One region of the Clostridium omnivorum genome, then DNA from elsewhere that is predicted to be linked to it. Evidence: predicted binding sites of a transcription regulator. Region 1 holds the regulator's gene; the other holds the start of a gene.

Region 1 (7,900 bases):
TCTTCTGTAGAAATTTCTTCTACCTGAAGCTTTTCAAAGCTGTCTTTAAATTGTCTTATGGTCATTTCTATACCTTTTTTTATGTCTTCAACACTACCAGTGACAGTAGCAGCTCTTTCCAAATTATCGAGAACAGGGAGCATCGTCTTTAAAACATCTTCGCAGGCATCTGTATAAATGCCTTCTTTTTCTTTCGCTGTTCTCTTTCTGTAGTTTTCGTATTCTGCAGAAACTCGTATAACTCTCTCTTTTAAAGCTTCTAATTCATTTTGAAGTTTTTGATTTTCATCAGATAACTTTTTATTGGAAGTTTGAAGTTCCTCAGCAATACCTTCAAGAGAAAGAATATGTTCCTGGTCTATCTCCTCAAACTCCTCGTCTTCTAGCTTTTCTGGATCTTCAAGAACTTCATCAGTGAATTTTTCATCAGTTTCATTTGCTTCAAATTGTTTTTCGTCTTCCCATTTTTCCATTGTCATTATCTTCTTCCTTTCCCTCTAAGCCATAGTATACTTATAAACAAGCCAAGTTTTACTGTGGTCTTTTTATCTATCATCTAAGAAAATCTGACCTATATTGTCATTTATTTCTTTAACCACCTTAGTTAGCAAGGTAATAATTTTTGAATAAGGAATTCTTGTTGGTCCAATGACCCCAATTGCCCCTAACGGCCTTCCTCCAATACTGTAAACTCCTGAAATAATGCTGCAATCTTTAGCTTGTTCTATATAATTTTCTTCACCAATACTAATAGAAATTCCATTTTTTACATCAAGAAGTCCGCTAATAGTTTCTTTGTTATTTAATAAGTATAGAAACTCCCTTGCTTTATCAATGTCATTGTACTCAGGATAGTTAAATATGTTTGTTGTACCCTCCATATATATATCCGAAGGATCACTACCACTTAAACTATCATAAAGTGCTGGAATTATAGCATCGAATATTTCTTCATAATTAATCAAGTCTTTTTTTAGATTATTAATTACAGCTAAATTAATTTCTTCAACAGTTAAGTTGTTAAGCCTTGCATTTAAAATACTTGTAAGCTTTGCTAACATTTCATTGCTTAAAGGCTTTTGAATTCTAATCATGTGATTTTTTATAAGTCCCGTATCAGTAATAATAACAGCTAATATATTGCTGTTATCTATGTTTAAAAGCTGAATAGACTTAATATAGCTCTTACTAGCGGAAGGTGCTTTTACAACACAAGTTAATTTAGTCATTTCTGATAACAACTGAGTTGCCTGCTTTACAATTTTATCAACTTCAAAAAGCGCTGCATTTATAAGTTGATTTTTAATTATAAGCTCTTCTTCATCACTTAGTTCAGTTACCCTCATAAGCTTATCTACATAAAGTCTATAACCTTTATCAGAAGGTTTTCTTCCAGAAGAACTGTGCAGTTGTTCGAGATAGCCCATATCCTCTAAGTCAGCCATTTCATTTCTTATAGTAGCTGAGCTGATACCCAAATCATATTTTTTTGCTATGGTTCTGGATCCTACAGGCTCTGCAGTATTTATATAATCATTTATTATTGCCTGAAGTATTCTAATTTTCCTTTCATCCATTTCCATATTATCACCTCATTTATTAGCACTCACTCGAGGTGAGTGCTAATCACTATGATTAAAAAATATCACTGTAACACTTTTTTGTCAATGCTTCATAAAAATCAAAAAAATATTATTATACATTTACAATTCAATTTAATTCATTCTATCTCGATATTTCTCGTTTTTACTCCTAGTTAATACTATATCGAATAATTATTACTATAATATAAAATCTGACATTACTATATTAGATAGTTCGATGCCTTTTGGTGTTAAAAAAAGCCTTCCTTCTTCCCTTTCTAGCAGCCTATTGTTTATATGCTTTTGTATTACAGCGCTATATATCCTATCTATTGACACATTAAATCTTTTCTCAAATTCATCAATAGAAATTCCTGCTATCTTTCTAAGTCCCATAAACATAAATTCTTCCATGTTATCTTCAATAGTGTTCTTACCTTTTTCAACAACAGCATTATTCTCTGTATTTATTTTCATAATATATTCTTCTATACTTTCAGTGTTTCTATACCTATACCCATCCATATATGAATGAGCACCAGAACCACATCCAATATAATTTTCTAAACTCCAGTAAACCAAGTTGTGTCTACATTCTCTTCCAGGTTTTGAAAAATTAGATATCTCATATTGAATATAACCTTGATTTTTTAGTAATCTTAGAGTTAAATCATACATTTTTCTCTCTTCATCTTCTTCTGGGAGAATAAGACTTCCCATTTCATACATTTTATAATAAGGAGTTCCTTCTTCAATAATTAAACTGTAGCAGGATATATGTTCTGGGTTAAGCTCTATACATTTCTTTAAAGTCTCTTCCCATTCCCCTACTGCTTGGTTTGGCAATCCGAACATAACATCAAAATTGATGTTATCAAACCCAATATCCCTAGCAATATTATATGTATCTATGAAATCCTGAACATTATGAACTCTTCCTAAGGCTTTTAAATGATGATTTTGGAAAGCTTGCAGTCCTATGCTCAATCTATTTACTCCCATTTCTTTAAAACACCTTAATTTTTCTGAAGTAAAACTCCCTGGATTCCCCTCTATAGTAAATTCATAATCATCCTTTAATCTGAGATCAGTGATAGTTTTGCTTATTTTCTTCCAGTTTTCTATAGACAAATAGGTGGGAGTTCCCCCACCTATAAAAATAGTTTCTATTAAATTATTGTTAACTTTTTCAATTTCTTTACATAATGCCTCTGTATAACTATCCATAAGCTTATCTTTTGAACTAAATGAAGGAAAATCACAATACAGGCATTTTTGTTTGCAAAATGGTATGTGTATATAAAGCGCTATGGATTTTTCCATATGTTTTCCTCCTTTATATTGGAACAAGGGTAACCTATTCTTGCCATTTTCTGCGGTAGGTTATCCCTAAAAGTCCATTCAGGACTTTTACCTACGTTTAATCTACTTTAAGTATTGACATAAACGCTTCTTGCGGAACTTCAACAGTTCCAATCTGTCTCATTCTCTTCTTTCCCTCTTTTTGCTTTTCAAGAAGCTTTTTCTTTCTTGTTATATCTCCGCCATAGCATTTTGCCAAAACATCTTTTCTTAAAGCCTTTACAGTTTCTCTTGCAATAATTTTGGCTCCTACTGCAGCTTGAATAGGAATTTCAAATTGCTGCCTTGGAATAACTTCTTTTAGCTTTTCTGCTATGCCTCTTCCTCTTGCATATGCTCTTTCTTGAGGTACAATCATTGAAAGAGCATCAACAATTTCTCCATTTAGTAATATATCAAGTTTTACAAGCTTAGTTTCTTCGTAACCTTTTAGCTCATAATCTAGTGATGCATATCCCTTAGTTCTTGACTTAAGTTGGTCAAAGAAGTCATAAATAATCTCATTTAGAGGTATATCATAATTTAACACAACTCTCGTTGCTTCAAGATACTGCATATCCTTAAAAGTACCTCTTCTATTCTGACACAAATCCATTACGGCACCAACATAATCTGAAGGTGAGATAATTGATGCTTTAACCACTGGCTCTTCCATATATGATATTTCACTAGGTTCTGGAAGATTTGTTGGATTGGTTAATTCAAGAAGAGTTCCATCTGTTTTCGTTACTTTATATATAACAGAAGGTGCAGTTGTTATAATATCAAGATTAAACTCTCTCTCTATTCTTTCCTGCATAACATCCATATGCAATAGACCTAAAAAACCGCATCTAAAACCAAAACCTAAAGCTATTGATGTTTCTGGTTCAAAGGATAGGGCAGCATCATTAAGCTGAAGCTTTTCAAGTGCTTCCTTAAGTTCTTCATACTTTGCTCCATCTACTGGATAAATTCCGCTATATACCATTGGTACAGCTGGTCTATAACCTTCTAAGGCTTCTTTAGCTGGTCTATCTGCTTCTGTTATTGTATCACCTACACGGGCATCTCTTACATTCTTTATAGATCCAGTTATATAGCCAACATCTCCAGCTTTAAGTTCACCTGTAGGAACAAATTGTGGAGCAAATACTCCTGCTTCCGTTACCTCATATACTTTTCCTGTAGCCATAAGCTTAATTTTAGTTCCAACCTTTACTGTTCCTTCTTTAATTCTTACATAACAAATTACACCTTTGTAGCTGTCATAATAAGAATCAAATATTAATGCCTTTAGGGGAGCCTCTTCATCTCCTGAAGGTGCAGGCACATGCTCTACAATAGCCTCTAATACTTGTTCAATATTTATTCCCGATTTAGCTGAAACTAATGGTGCATCCTCTGCATCAATACCAATGATATCTTCAATTTCCTTTTTAACTTCTTCTGGTCTAGCACTTGGCAAATCGATTTTATTTATAACAGGCACAATTTCAAGATTGTGATCTAGTGCAAGATAACAATTTGCTAAAGTTTGAGCTTGAATACCTTGAGACGCATCAACTATAAGGACTGCCCCTTCACATGCTGCGAGGCTTCTTGAAACCTCATAATTAAAATCTACGTGCCCTGGAGTATCAATTAAGTTTAGTATATACTCTTCTCCATCTGGCCTTTTATATATAAGTCTTGCAGCTTGAGCTTTTATAGTTATTCCTCTTTCTTTTTCAAGTTCCATGTTATCTAGTACTTGTTCTTCCATTTCTCGTTCAGTTAATGTTCCTGTTTTCTCTAGCAATCTATCTGCAAGAGTAGATTTACCGTGATCTATATGTGCAACAATTGAAAAATTTCTAATATGCTTTTGCCTGTCAGTTTGCATTTGTACTACCCCCATTACGTAATAAGTCAAAATACATTATACCACAATGGTTCTAGTTTATGTCAATATAAACTGTTTTAAGTAAAAAAATGTAACATAAAATATGCTAGTTGGCCTTATTAATAAAATTGTTCTCTATACTTTTAAAAACACCGGAAGTTTTTTCTGCAAGGTTACTTATAAGATTATTATTAAAATAAAATACATATTGTCCAGATTCTATGGTTAAATCAACTTTTCTAGGGTTAAAATTAATTTTCACAGCTGAATTATCTTTTATAAATTTGGGAAGTCCACTACTAACTTCTAAAACCCCATATCCTACAATTAATACGCAAAGAAATATGATTATAAAGTTCTTAATTTTTTGGTACATAAAAAAAGCACCTCCATTTTATAAGGATGTACTTTTTTTCCACTTTTATTCAATTTTTAGAATTAATATACTCGGCGATTATTCTAGCAATATACTTGGAGGTGTTTTTCGCCTCTTCAGTGGTATTTACATCAGAGCCTACTTCAATCAACACTGCATTATTGCTCTTTCCTTGATTAAAATATCTTATACCATTATTATAAGGATAAATTCCTTTGCATAGTCCAGGAAACAATTTATTTGAAATATCAACCATCTTGTTTGCTACAGCCCAGTTTTTACTTGAATGTGGATTACCTTTAGACATAACAAACATAAATTTAGCAGTATTTACACCATTTAATTTTATGGTTTCAGTTTTTTTATTTTCAATAGAATCTCTATGCAAATCTATAACTACTTTAAAATCGCCGTATTTTTTCATATATTTATCTACGGTTTCTGCTGAACGGGCATAACTGTTATTATAAACAACATCATGGACTGTTTTATCATGGGCTACTGATATACCGTAATTTTTTTCAAGCTCATCAGCTAGAGCATCACCAACCGCACAAACATTTTTAGTTTGGTCTTCGTTATCACTAGCACCAGGACTATAACTTTCCGATGTATGTGTATGATAAATAAACACATCTGGTTTTGCTACATTTAGGTTCTGTTTTAACTTTGGATCATACATAGTCACTTGATTATCTGGCAAATTTAAATTACCCTCATTACTTTTTTCATTATTAGCAGGTGTAGTTCCTGTTGATATCTGATTTTCATTTAATTTAAATGGGTTAAGAGCAAAGTCAACTAGCCCTTTACTTGGCGTTGCTTTTTCCTCAGTATTTAAGTAACTTATTTCCTTCTGTAAAATAGACATTGGAGAATGAATATCTATTCCTAAATAGCTTAATACTACTGCTTTTATAGAAAATTGATTTTCTGCCATATCGTCTTCATCGAAAGATGTAGTTTTTACCAGAGGCATAGTGTAATTAATAAGCTGAATATAGAACATATTTCTTCTATTGCTTTCTTCTGCTGCCTTTACTATAGAAGGAATTACAATACTTATGAGTACAATAAATATGAGTACACTAATATATTTTTTTAGCTTATAACCTTTTAAACTTATGTTATCCAAAAAAATCCCCTCCCATATGTACAAGCATATAACATTGTATGAGAGGGGATTGTTATTTATTACTTAATTAATATATCTATTTATATCTTCCAGTCCTAGTGCAGGCTGAAGGGCAATATTAATTCCATTAGCAATAATTTTAGAGAGAGATTCAATAACCGCATCTACTTCTTTTGGAGTTACCATTAAGTTTCCTATATAAGGATTAAGAACTTCATGAATCATCTTTTGCTTTTCATTTTTATCTATAGATTTCAACATATTGTAAAATTCTCCACCATTCTTTGCCTGCTGTATCATTTCATCTAATACAAGATCAATGGTATCATTGGCTAAGGTGGCTGCATCAACCACAGTAGGCACTCCAATTGCAATTACTGGTATTCCAAGTGTTCGTTCACTAAGTTCCATTCTTTTGTTACCTACACCAGAACCTGGTGATATACCTGTATCTCCTATTTGAATTGTTCTATTTACTCTCTCCATCTTTCTTGAGGCTAAAGCATCAATACATATAACAAGGTTAGGTTTTATCTTTTCTACAACTCCCCTTATTATTTCTCCAGTCTCAATACCAGTAGTACCAAGAACACCTGGCGAAATTGCACATACAGGCCTTATACCTTCATCAATACTATTAGGCACAAGTTCTTTAAGATGCCTTGTAACCATGAGCCTTGAAATTACTTCTGGTCCAAGTGCATCTGGTGTTACACTTGAATTACCAAGTCCTACTACTAATGCAGTCATATTGTCCTCAAGCTTTATAAGTGGAGTTAGAACCTTTGCAAGCACTTCACTAACATCATCCATAGCATCGCTGTCGTAGTGAGCAAATTCAGGCATCTCAACGGTTATGTAGCTTCCTTTTGGTTTACCCATAGCCTTTTCTCCAACTTGGTCTATAATTCTTACATTAGTTATCTTTATATCTTCTTCTGTGTATTCATCCACTTCTACTCCTGGATAAGAACCATTATTCTCCTTTTGGTATATTTCCTTTGCTTCAATGGCCAAATCTGTTCTTATATTTTTCATCACTTAACATCATTACCCCTTTCTATGATGTTTTTAGTAATAGTTTTTCCAAAACAACTCATACTATACGATAAAGACATAAACTTGCAGCAATCTATTTTAATAATAGTTGTTTTAGTCCTAATTTAGTAATTTCTACTTGAAGTGTAATAAGTTTAATGCTATAATATGCTTTGTTGAATATAAGAACTCGTACGCAGATTTCCCCAAACTGCAGAGACCCTATAAAAATATAAGGGGGTGAATTAACGATGGCAAATATAAAATCAGCTCAAAAGAGAATCAAAGTAACTGAAGCAAAGACTCTAAGAAACAGAATGGTTAAATCCGCTCTTAAGACAACTATAAAGAAATTTGAAGTTGCTTTAACTAGTGGAAATGCTGAGGAAGCTAAATTAGCTCTTGTAAATGCTGCTAAAGCATTAGACATGGCTGCATCAAAAGGAATAATCCACAAGAATATGGCTTCTAGAAAGAAATCAAGATTAGCATCAAAATTAAATAGCATTAATGCTTAATAAATAAACCGGTTTTTAACCGGT
Region 2 (7,900 bases), 350 kb from region 1:
CTTAACTTATACAATGTTCAACCAGTTAGCAAGCAACATGGCTAATATTACTTCCTCCTTTGAAAAAAAATATGTTCAAGAGGATGCAAGCTTTGTTGTAGATAAAAAGTTAAGCAATATACCTGAGCTGGAATCAAAGTTTAATGTAGTTATTGAGGAAGCAGCTTCTTTTGATTATTCAATTTCAAAGGATAAAACCTTAAGGGTCTTTGAGGAAAATACAAAGGTGAATATTCCAGCATTAATTGAAGGAAATAAACTTGGAAAGAGCGGTATAATTATTGACCCTGCTTACGCTAAAGCTAATAATGTGAAAGTTGGGGACAAACTAGATATAAATAATACAACCTTTATAGTAAACGGCTTTATGTCACTGCCAAACTATATATACCCACTAAAATCTCAAAGTGATCTTCTTAATGACCCAAACAGCTTTGGAATAGCAGTTGTAACTAAATCAGATTTTAACGCTATGAAAAAGGGTAATATATTCTACAGCATAAAGTATCTTGGGGATAAAAAAGATGCAGAAAATAAATTAGCTGAATTAAAGGATTATCTTAAGAACAATAATGTAGTTATACTTAGCTGGACAAATATCGGTGAAAATTTAAGAGTTAGCTACGTAACAGCAAAAATTGATAGTATAAATAAGGTTAGTGCTACAATTCCAGTATGTATATTGCTCTTAACCTGCATTTTAGCAGGTATTGTAATGTGGAGAATGCTTAAAAGAGAAGCTAAGATTATAGGAACTCTTTATGCTCTTGGTTATAAGAAAAAAGAAATAATGAAGCATTACCTTATGTATTCAATATCTATTGCTATTTTGGGTGGAGTAATTGGAACTGTTTTAGGTTCCTTAACCTTAAAGCCAATGCTTAAATTTATGATTTCATATTTCAATATGCCAATGGATTCAGTAACCTTCAACCTTAAATACATTGGAATAAGCATACTTCTTCCAATTCTGTTTTTAGTGATTAGCAGCTATTTTGTTGTAAATAGAGCATTAAAATTCTCACCTGTTGATCTTATCAGGGGTGGAAAGGAAAAAAATAAAGTTGGGTTTATAGAAAGAAAATTAAACTTAGATAAATTTAAATTTAATACTAAGTTTAAGATAAGGGAACAGCTTAGGAGTATACCAAGAAGTATTTTCCTGCTGCTTGGAGTAACAATGGCAACAATGCTGCTGCTCTTTGGCTTTGCTGCTAAGAATTCAATGGATTTCATGATGAAGGATACTTATGAAAGCACCTATAAGTATCAATACCAGTATATATTCAATTCATTGCAAAAGGGAGTTCCAACCAGTGGAGAAGCTTTTTCAATGTCACCTTTTTCATTAAAGTCAGACAGTAAAAAGAGTTTTTCAGTATGCGGAATAAATACCGATTCACAATATATTATGCTAAAGGACAGTTCAGGAAAAAGGTTAACTGCAGATAAAGTTATAATAACAAGACCTCTAGCTGATAAGCTTATGCTTAAACCACAGGATACAATTACAGTTGTTAACAAGCTAGACTCAAGAGAATACAACATCAAAATTGACAGCATAGCTGAAACCTATGTTGGAGAGAACATTTATATGCCATTATCAAGCTTTAATGAAATGCTTAACTACCCGGTAGATAGTTATATAGGACTTTGGAGTGCAGAAAAAATAGATATACCTGAAAACAAGCTTTTATCTACAGCTACCATTGATGATTTTAAAAAGTCCTTTGATTCTGTTACTCAACCTTTACAATATGCTGTTGGAACAATGTCCTTTTTTTCCTTTATAATAGGGCTAATTGTTATTTATGTGGTAACTTCTCTAGTTATTGAGGAAAACAAGGAAAGTATATCTCTTATGAAGATTATGGGCTATAGGAAGAAAGAAGTATATTCATTAATACTCAATAGTTCTGCTATAACAGTAGTGATAGGGTATATTTTAGGAGTTCCCCTTATACTTGCTTCACTTACTGCTATGTTTGCATCTGCTACAAAGGATATGAACTTCTCATTTCCAATAAGAATAGACTATATATATGTTTTAATTGGCTTTGTAATAATTTATCTAACTTATGAAGTATCAAAGATACTCAGCAGAAGAAAAGTAAATAGAATATCTATGTCAGATGCTCTAAAATCTGGACTAGAATAAGTAATGAAGCCTTGCTGCAATAGCAGGGCTTTATTACTTATCTTAGCACATATATAACATTTAATTTATGGATATGCTATAATAAGATAATTAAAAAATAGGGAGTGAACTAAATGGCAGATAAAAACATTGAAATAATGAAAAAGATTATTGAAGCAAAAAAGAAAAAGAGTGCTGAGCAAAGTGGAAGTGGTAGAGCTGAAAAGAATATAGGAAGTGCAAGAAAGGGCAGCAGAAGCAATAAGAAGACTGGCGGATTGTTTGACAAAGGCTAATAGTAAAAAGTTAAATACCAGTAGTTCACTTATGGAACTTGAAAATATAGGTATATTATTAGAAAACAATAAAAAATGCAGTGGATTCATTTAATAATTCCACTGCTATTTTTTTATTTGAAATATATCATCTTTTAGCGTGTCTAGTAACAGCTCTCAGCATGCTTCCTTCCACAATGTCTTTCAAAATGTTTACAATTCTTTCTGGAGATTCTTTCATACCGTTTTTTGCCCATTGAAGAGCAATACCTACAAAGGCGTGGTTATAAAAATCGCTTATAAAATTTTTATCCTCTTCACTAACGTCTAGACCATCAGCAACATGATCAAGCACATTTTTAATAAGTTCGTGGGTAACCTTAAATAGATATCTGTCAAAGCCATTTTGTTCGGGGGTATTGAGTGCATTAATATAAAATGCTTTATTGTTCATTAAGTACAATAAAATCCTGTATATTCCATCTATCCATGTGTCATAAGACTTATAATCAGCTATACTTTCAATGGCTTCAGTATAATAAATCCAATTTACAAGATCAAATTTGTCTTGAAAGTGATAGTAAAAGGTTGTCCTGTTAAGACCACAGTTGTCAACAATCATCTGTATAGATATTTTACTTAATGGAGTTGTCTCCATAAGTTGCTTTATGGATTCAGCAAGAGCTTTTTTAGTTATTAAAGATTCTGACATAATAACCACCTACTACAAAGATTAGTATTAATAAATACCTTATTCTACAAATTAAAGGTTAATGTTCATACTGAGATAATGCTAATATTATAGCAAAAAGCGGAGCTTATGACAACAAAAAGGAAGTCATTTTGACTTCCCCTAATATATTAATATTATTTGCTGCTGATTATTTACTTTCAGTTAGCTTTAGTGTAACAGTTTGCTCTTTTCCATCTCTATTAAGTGTAACTGACACTTGATCGCCTGCTTTGTGTTTTGCTTTAATAGTATTTACTTCATCAAAGGTAGTTACCTTTTGACCATCAAATTTAATTATTACATCTCCAGCCTGAATACCTGCCTTTTCTGCTGGACTAAATTCTGTAACTTGTTGAACGTAAAGTCCTACAGGCATATTGTATTGTTTTGATATTTCGCTGTCTATTTCTCTGCCTTGAATTCCTATTAATAAAATTGGTTTTGAAAGGTTTGATATTTTATCCTTTATAGCATTTATAGGAATTGCAAATCCAAGACCTTCAACTCCACTTTCCTTTATTTTAGCAGTATTTATACCTACTACTTGACCTCTAGAATTAATAAGTGGTCCACCACTGTTACCGGAGTTTATAGCAGCATCGGTTTGGATATAAGTAGCTTTATTAGTATCACCACTTATTTTTCTATTAAGTGCACTTACTATACCTGTAGTTACTGAGCCAAAAAAGTCTGTGCCTAGAGGATTTCCAATAGCAACTACTTCTTCACCTACTTGAAGGCTGTTCGAGTCTCCAAGTTCTACAACAGCTGGTATGTCAACCTTATCTGTTATTTGAACTACAGCTACGTCATAATTAGCATCATAGTTAACCACCTTTGCATTAGCCTGTTTACCATTGCTTAATACAACTTTTACTTGTTGAGCTCCTTCTACAACGTGATAATTAGTAAGTACATAACCTTCTTGACTTATTATCATTCCTGAACCTACGCCTTGCTGTACACCTTGTCTCCCGAAGAAATCTTGCTGCCCTTGAATAGTAGTTGTTACTGCTACTACTGCTGGCCCTACCTTCTTAGCTATTTCTGTAGCTGACATAGCGCTGCCAGTTGTAGATAGCTGAGTTGGATGATTATCATATACAGTAGTTGCTGCTTGAGTACTGCCGGATATAGATTTATATAGTGGTGAATTTTTAAATAGGCTGGTGTTAGGTAGTCCGTATAGAATAGCAGCTCCTGAAGCAGCCCCACCTATTGTTGTACATACAACACCTACAAGTACGTAGGACATGACCTTTTTAAACATACCAGGTTTCTTATTAGTTTTTTTCTGATTATAGCTATTATAATTACTTGATGTATTATTATTGTCATTTATGCTGTTAAAGTTAGCTTTAATATTACTGCCATTCATATTTTCACTAAAGGTATTTTCAACAGGTATTGAAGGTTTTACTTCAGTGTTTTCTTCAGATATAGCATTATTTACTGGTTCTGCTTCGTTTACCATTACAAAGTTTTCACCAAGAACTAGATTATCACCGTATTGATTCAATTCGCTAGTGATATCAAATTTTTCAGCTTCTACATTATCTTCATTAGTGATATTAAAGCTTTGAGGTTCCATATTTTCACCGTTTGGTCTTTGTGTATTATTTTCCATATATAATTCCTCCCAATCTATATTGGATTTATATCTATCTTATGTATTATAAGATAGAATACTTTTATGTCAATTTTGTGACAATGATGTAAAGAAATTTAAAATTTCACACCTAAAATTGAAAACAAATTGTTAAAAGCACAAAAATCAAATATATGATATAATAAAAGGATTAGAAAAATCAATGGTATTTTGGAGAGAAAAATGGTTAGAGAAGACATGCTATTACAAATATTTAATGAAGAAACCAGTGGTAAAAATCATATAAGCGGTCAAAGGGTACTGAATAATGATTTGGTCTCTTCTATAGATATTTCTGGCGAAGAAGAATTAGTTTGTATAAATGGAAATGTAATATCCGAGGGTCTTTTTAATGAATATAAGACTAAAATTGAAATGGATATAAAGAAGAAAAGTATTTTTTCTACATTCTGCAGCTGTGAAGATTATGAAAAAAATGAGTTTAAAAAGAGAAACTATTGCTGTAAGCATTTAGTAGCAACTTATTATAAAGCATTAGAGGACCTAGCAAAACACCCATTATTATATGAGGATGAAGCAAAGGACAGATTAGCGAGTAATAATAGCAGCATACTCTCAATTCTTTTAGGAGATGAAAAGGATAAAGATGAAATAAAAATTGAAGTATTCGTTAATAAAAATCAGTGGAGTTATAATTTAAATGCTGAGTTTAAGATAGGGCTTAATTCTATGAGCTCAAATAATCTTTATGTATTAAAGGATATAAATCAGTTTTTATTCAGTATTTATAATAACACCCCAATAGTCTTCAGTAAGAATTTCACTTTTGATATGAAAATTCAAAGATTCAGCACTAGGGATAAAAGGCTAATTGAGTTTATTGAAATGCTTATGGATATGGATAGAGATCATAGATATAGCAAAAGTGGAGAGAGTATTATTGATGGAAAGTATGTAAATATTCCTATGTATATGGTTAGAGAGTTTTTTAGAGTTATAAGAAAGCATAGAGTATATTTAAATGAGGGATTCTTTTTTAGACCTGTAGAAACAGAAATTTTGCTGGAGGCACCTTCTTTAGACTTTGACTTGAAGCTTATAAAAGAGGATTATGTACTTAAATCACCAGGGGGAATGCCTGAGGCTTTAGGTTCTAAAAATGATGTTTTTTTATATGGCACCAGCATATATCTCCCGGACTATGAATTTTGCTACAAGATAAGACCGTATCTGCAGGTCTTTAATGAGGCAAAGGTTATAACTATGCCAGCAGAGAAAGAGGAATCCATACTGAGAAATTTGATACCGGACCTAAATCTGTTATCACAAGAGGTCACATTGTCTAAGAATATAAAAGAGAAAATTGTTATGTCTCAGTGCAAATTTAATTTTTACCTTAATAAAGAGGGAAAAGACATAACTCTAGCAACAAAGGTGATGTATGGGGCTTATGAATTTAATATTTTTGAAGATTTTAAAGATAAGATAATATATAGAGATTCCAAAAAAGAAGCATTAGTAATTTCTAAACTGAGAGCTTTAGGATTTTCTGAATCTAAGGGAAAGTTCTATTTATTAATGGATGATGATTATATATTTAGATTCTTAAAATATGAAATTTCAAAGCTTCAGGAATTAGGAGAAGTGTTTTATTCAGAGAACTTTAAAGGGTTAAAAGCTATAGGCTCTAAAGGAATTGTAGGAGATATAAAGGCTGGCAAATATAATTATTTTGAAATGGACTTTAAGATAGGCGACATTCCTCCAAAAGAAACAGCTGAAATATTAAGGGCATTTAGGGATAATTTAAAATACTATAAGCTTAAGGGTGGAGAGTATTTGGATCTAGAAGAATTAGAACTTAATAAACTTTTAAAGCTCTTGGATGCAGTGAGTAATAAGAACATAAATGAAAATCGTATAGAAATACCTAAAAATAAAGCTGCATTTATCAATGACTTTATTCAGGATGAAGGTATTAGGTACATAAATGGAACTGAAGAACTTAAAGAAGTGAGTGATAAATTTAAAAACATTGAAAAGGTTAAATTCAAAGTGCCAGAGGAACTTAAGGGGACTTTAAGAGAATATCAAAAGGTTGGTTACAATTGGCTTAAAACTTTAGACTATATGGGCTTTGGAGGAATTTTAGGCGATGAAATGGGACTTGGCAAAACACTCCAAACAATTGCCTTTATTCTATCTAATAAGAGCAGCAAGACTCTGATTGTAGCACCAACCTCCTTGATATATAACTGGACCTCTGAGTTTGAAAAGTTTGCACCTTCTGTTAGAGTAGCAGCTGTTAATGGACCTAAGGAAGAAAGAGAAGAGATTATAAAGGAATTGCAAAACTATGATGTATTTATTACTACCTATAATTTATTGAAAAGGGATATGGAAAGCTATAATTCAGTAGAATTTGATTATTGCATATTAGATGAGGCTCAATATATTAAAAATTCAAATTCACAAAATGCTGCAGCTGTAAAAGAAATAAAAGCTATAAATAGATTTGCTCTTTCTGGCACACCTATAGAAAATTCACTTATGGAATTATGGTCAATATTTGACTTTATTATGCCGGGCTATCTATATGACGAGAAGAGATTTAGTGTAAGGTATTATAAGAGACTGAGAGAAAGTCCTGAAATAATAAATGAACTAAACAAACTAATAAAGCCATTCATACTTAGAAGAAAAAAGAAGGATGTTATAAAGGAACTGCCGGATAAAATTGAAAAGAACTTAATGGTAACAATGGAAGAGGAACAAAAAAAGATTTACAAAGCTTATGCAAATTATGCTGTTGAGTTAATTGAAAAGAGAGTAAAGGATTATGAATTTAGAAATAGCAAAATTGAAATCCTTGCTTATATAACAAAGCTGAGACAGCTGTGTTTAGATCCATCAGTGATAATGGATAATTATACTGGAGTAAGTGCTAAAATTGAAGCTCTAGTAGAACTGCTTCAGCAGAGTATAGAAGAGGGACATAGAATACTTATATTTTCACAATTTACCTCAGTTTTAAAAAATATAGGGAAGAGAATTTCAGCAGAGGGAATAAGTTATAGTTATTTGGATGGTTCAATTTCATCGGAAAAGAGAATGGACATGGTTACCAGTTTTAATGGTGGAGAGAA

Evidence for each region. Region 1 encodes HrcA, which represses chaperone genes, less so after heat shock. Its sites were predicted from a motif close to TGTTAGCACTCNNNNNNNNNGAGTGCTAACA; they were not measured.
Region 2: dhaS (dihydroxyacetone kinase transcriptional activator DhaS) is a predicted target of HrcA. The motif match lies at 3,181-3,211, and genes of this name have one in related genera.

Annotation. Positions count from the first base shown of each region.
Region 1 is NZ_BRXR01000001.1:3,986,876-3,994,775, reverse strand. Features, by position in the region: gene grpE (nucleotide exchange factor GrpE) at 1-473, opposite strand, end outside; gene hrcA (heat-inducible transcriptional repressor HrcA) at 546-1,583, opposite strand; gene hemW (radical SAM family heme chaperone HemW) at 1,782-2,906, opposite strand; gene lepA (translation elongation factor 4) at 3,004-4,809, opposite strand; gene bsdE14_RS18850 (hypothetical protein) at 4,916-5,185, opposite strand; gene bsdE14_RS18845 (stage II sporulation protein P) at 5,235-6,320, opposite strand; gene gpr (GPR endopeptidase) at 6,384-7,358, opposite strand; gene rpsT (30S ribosomal protein S20) at 7,610-7,876, shown strand.
Region 2 is NZ_BRXR01000001.1:3,636,437-3,644,336, forward strand. Features, by position in the region: gene bsdE14_RS17230 (ABC transporter permease) at 1-2,158, shown strand, start outside; gene bsdE14_RS17235 (hypothetical protein) at 2,272-2,433, shown strand; gene dhaS (dihydroxyacetone kinase transcriptional activator DhaS) at 2,561-3,124, opposite strand; gene bsdE14_RS17245 (S1C family serine protease) at 3,294-4,772, opposite strand; gene bsdE14_RS17250 (DEAD/DEAH box helicase) at 4,977-7,900, shown strand, end outside.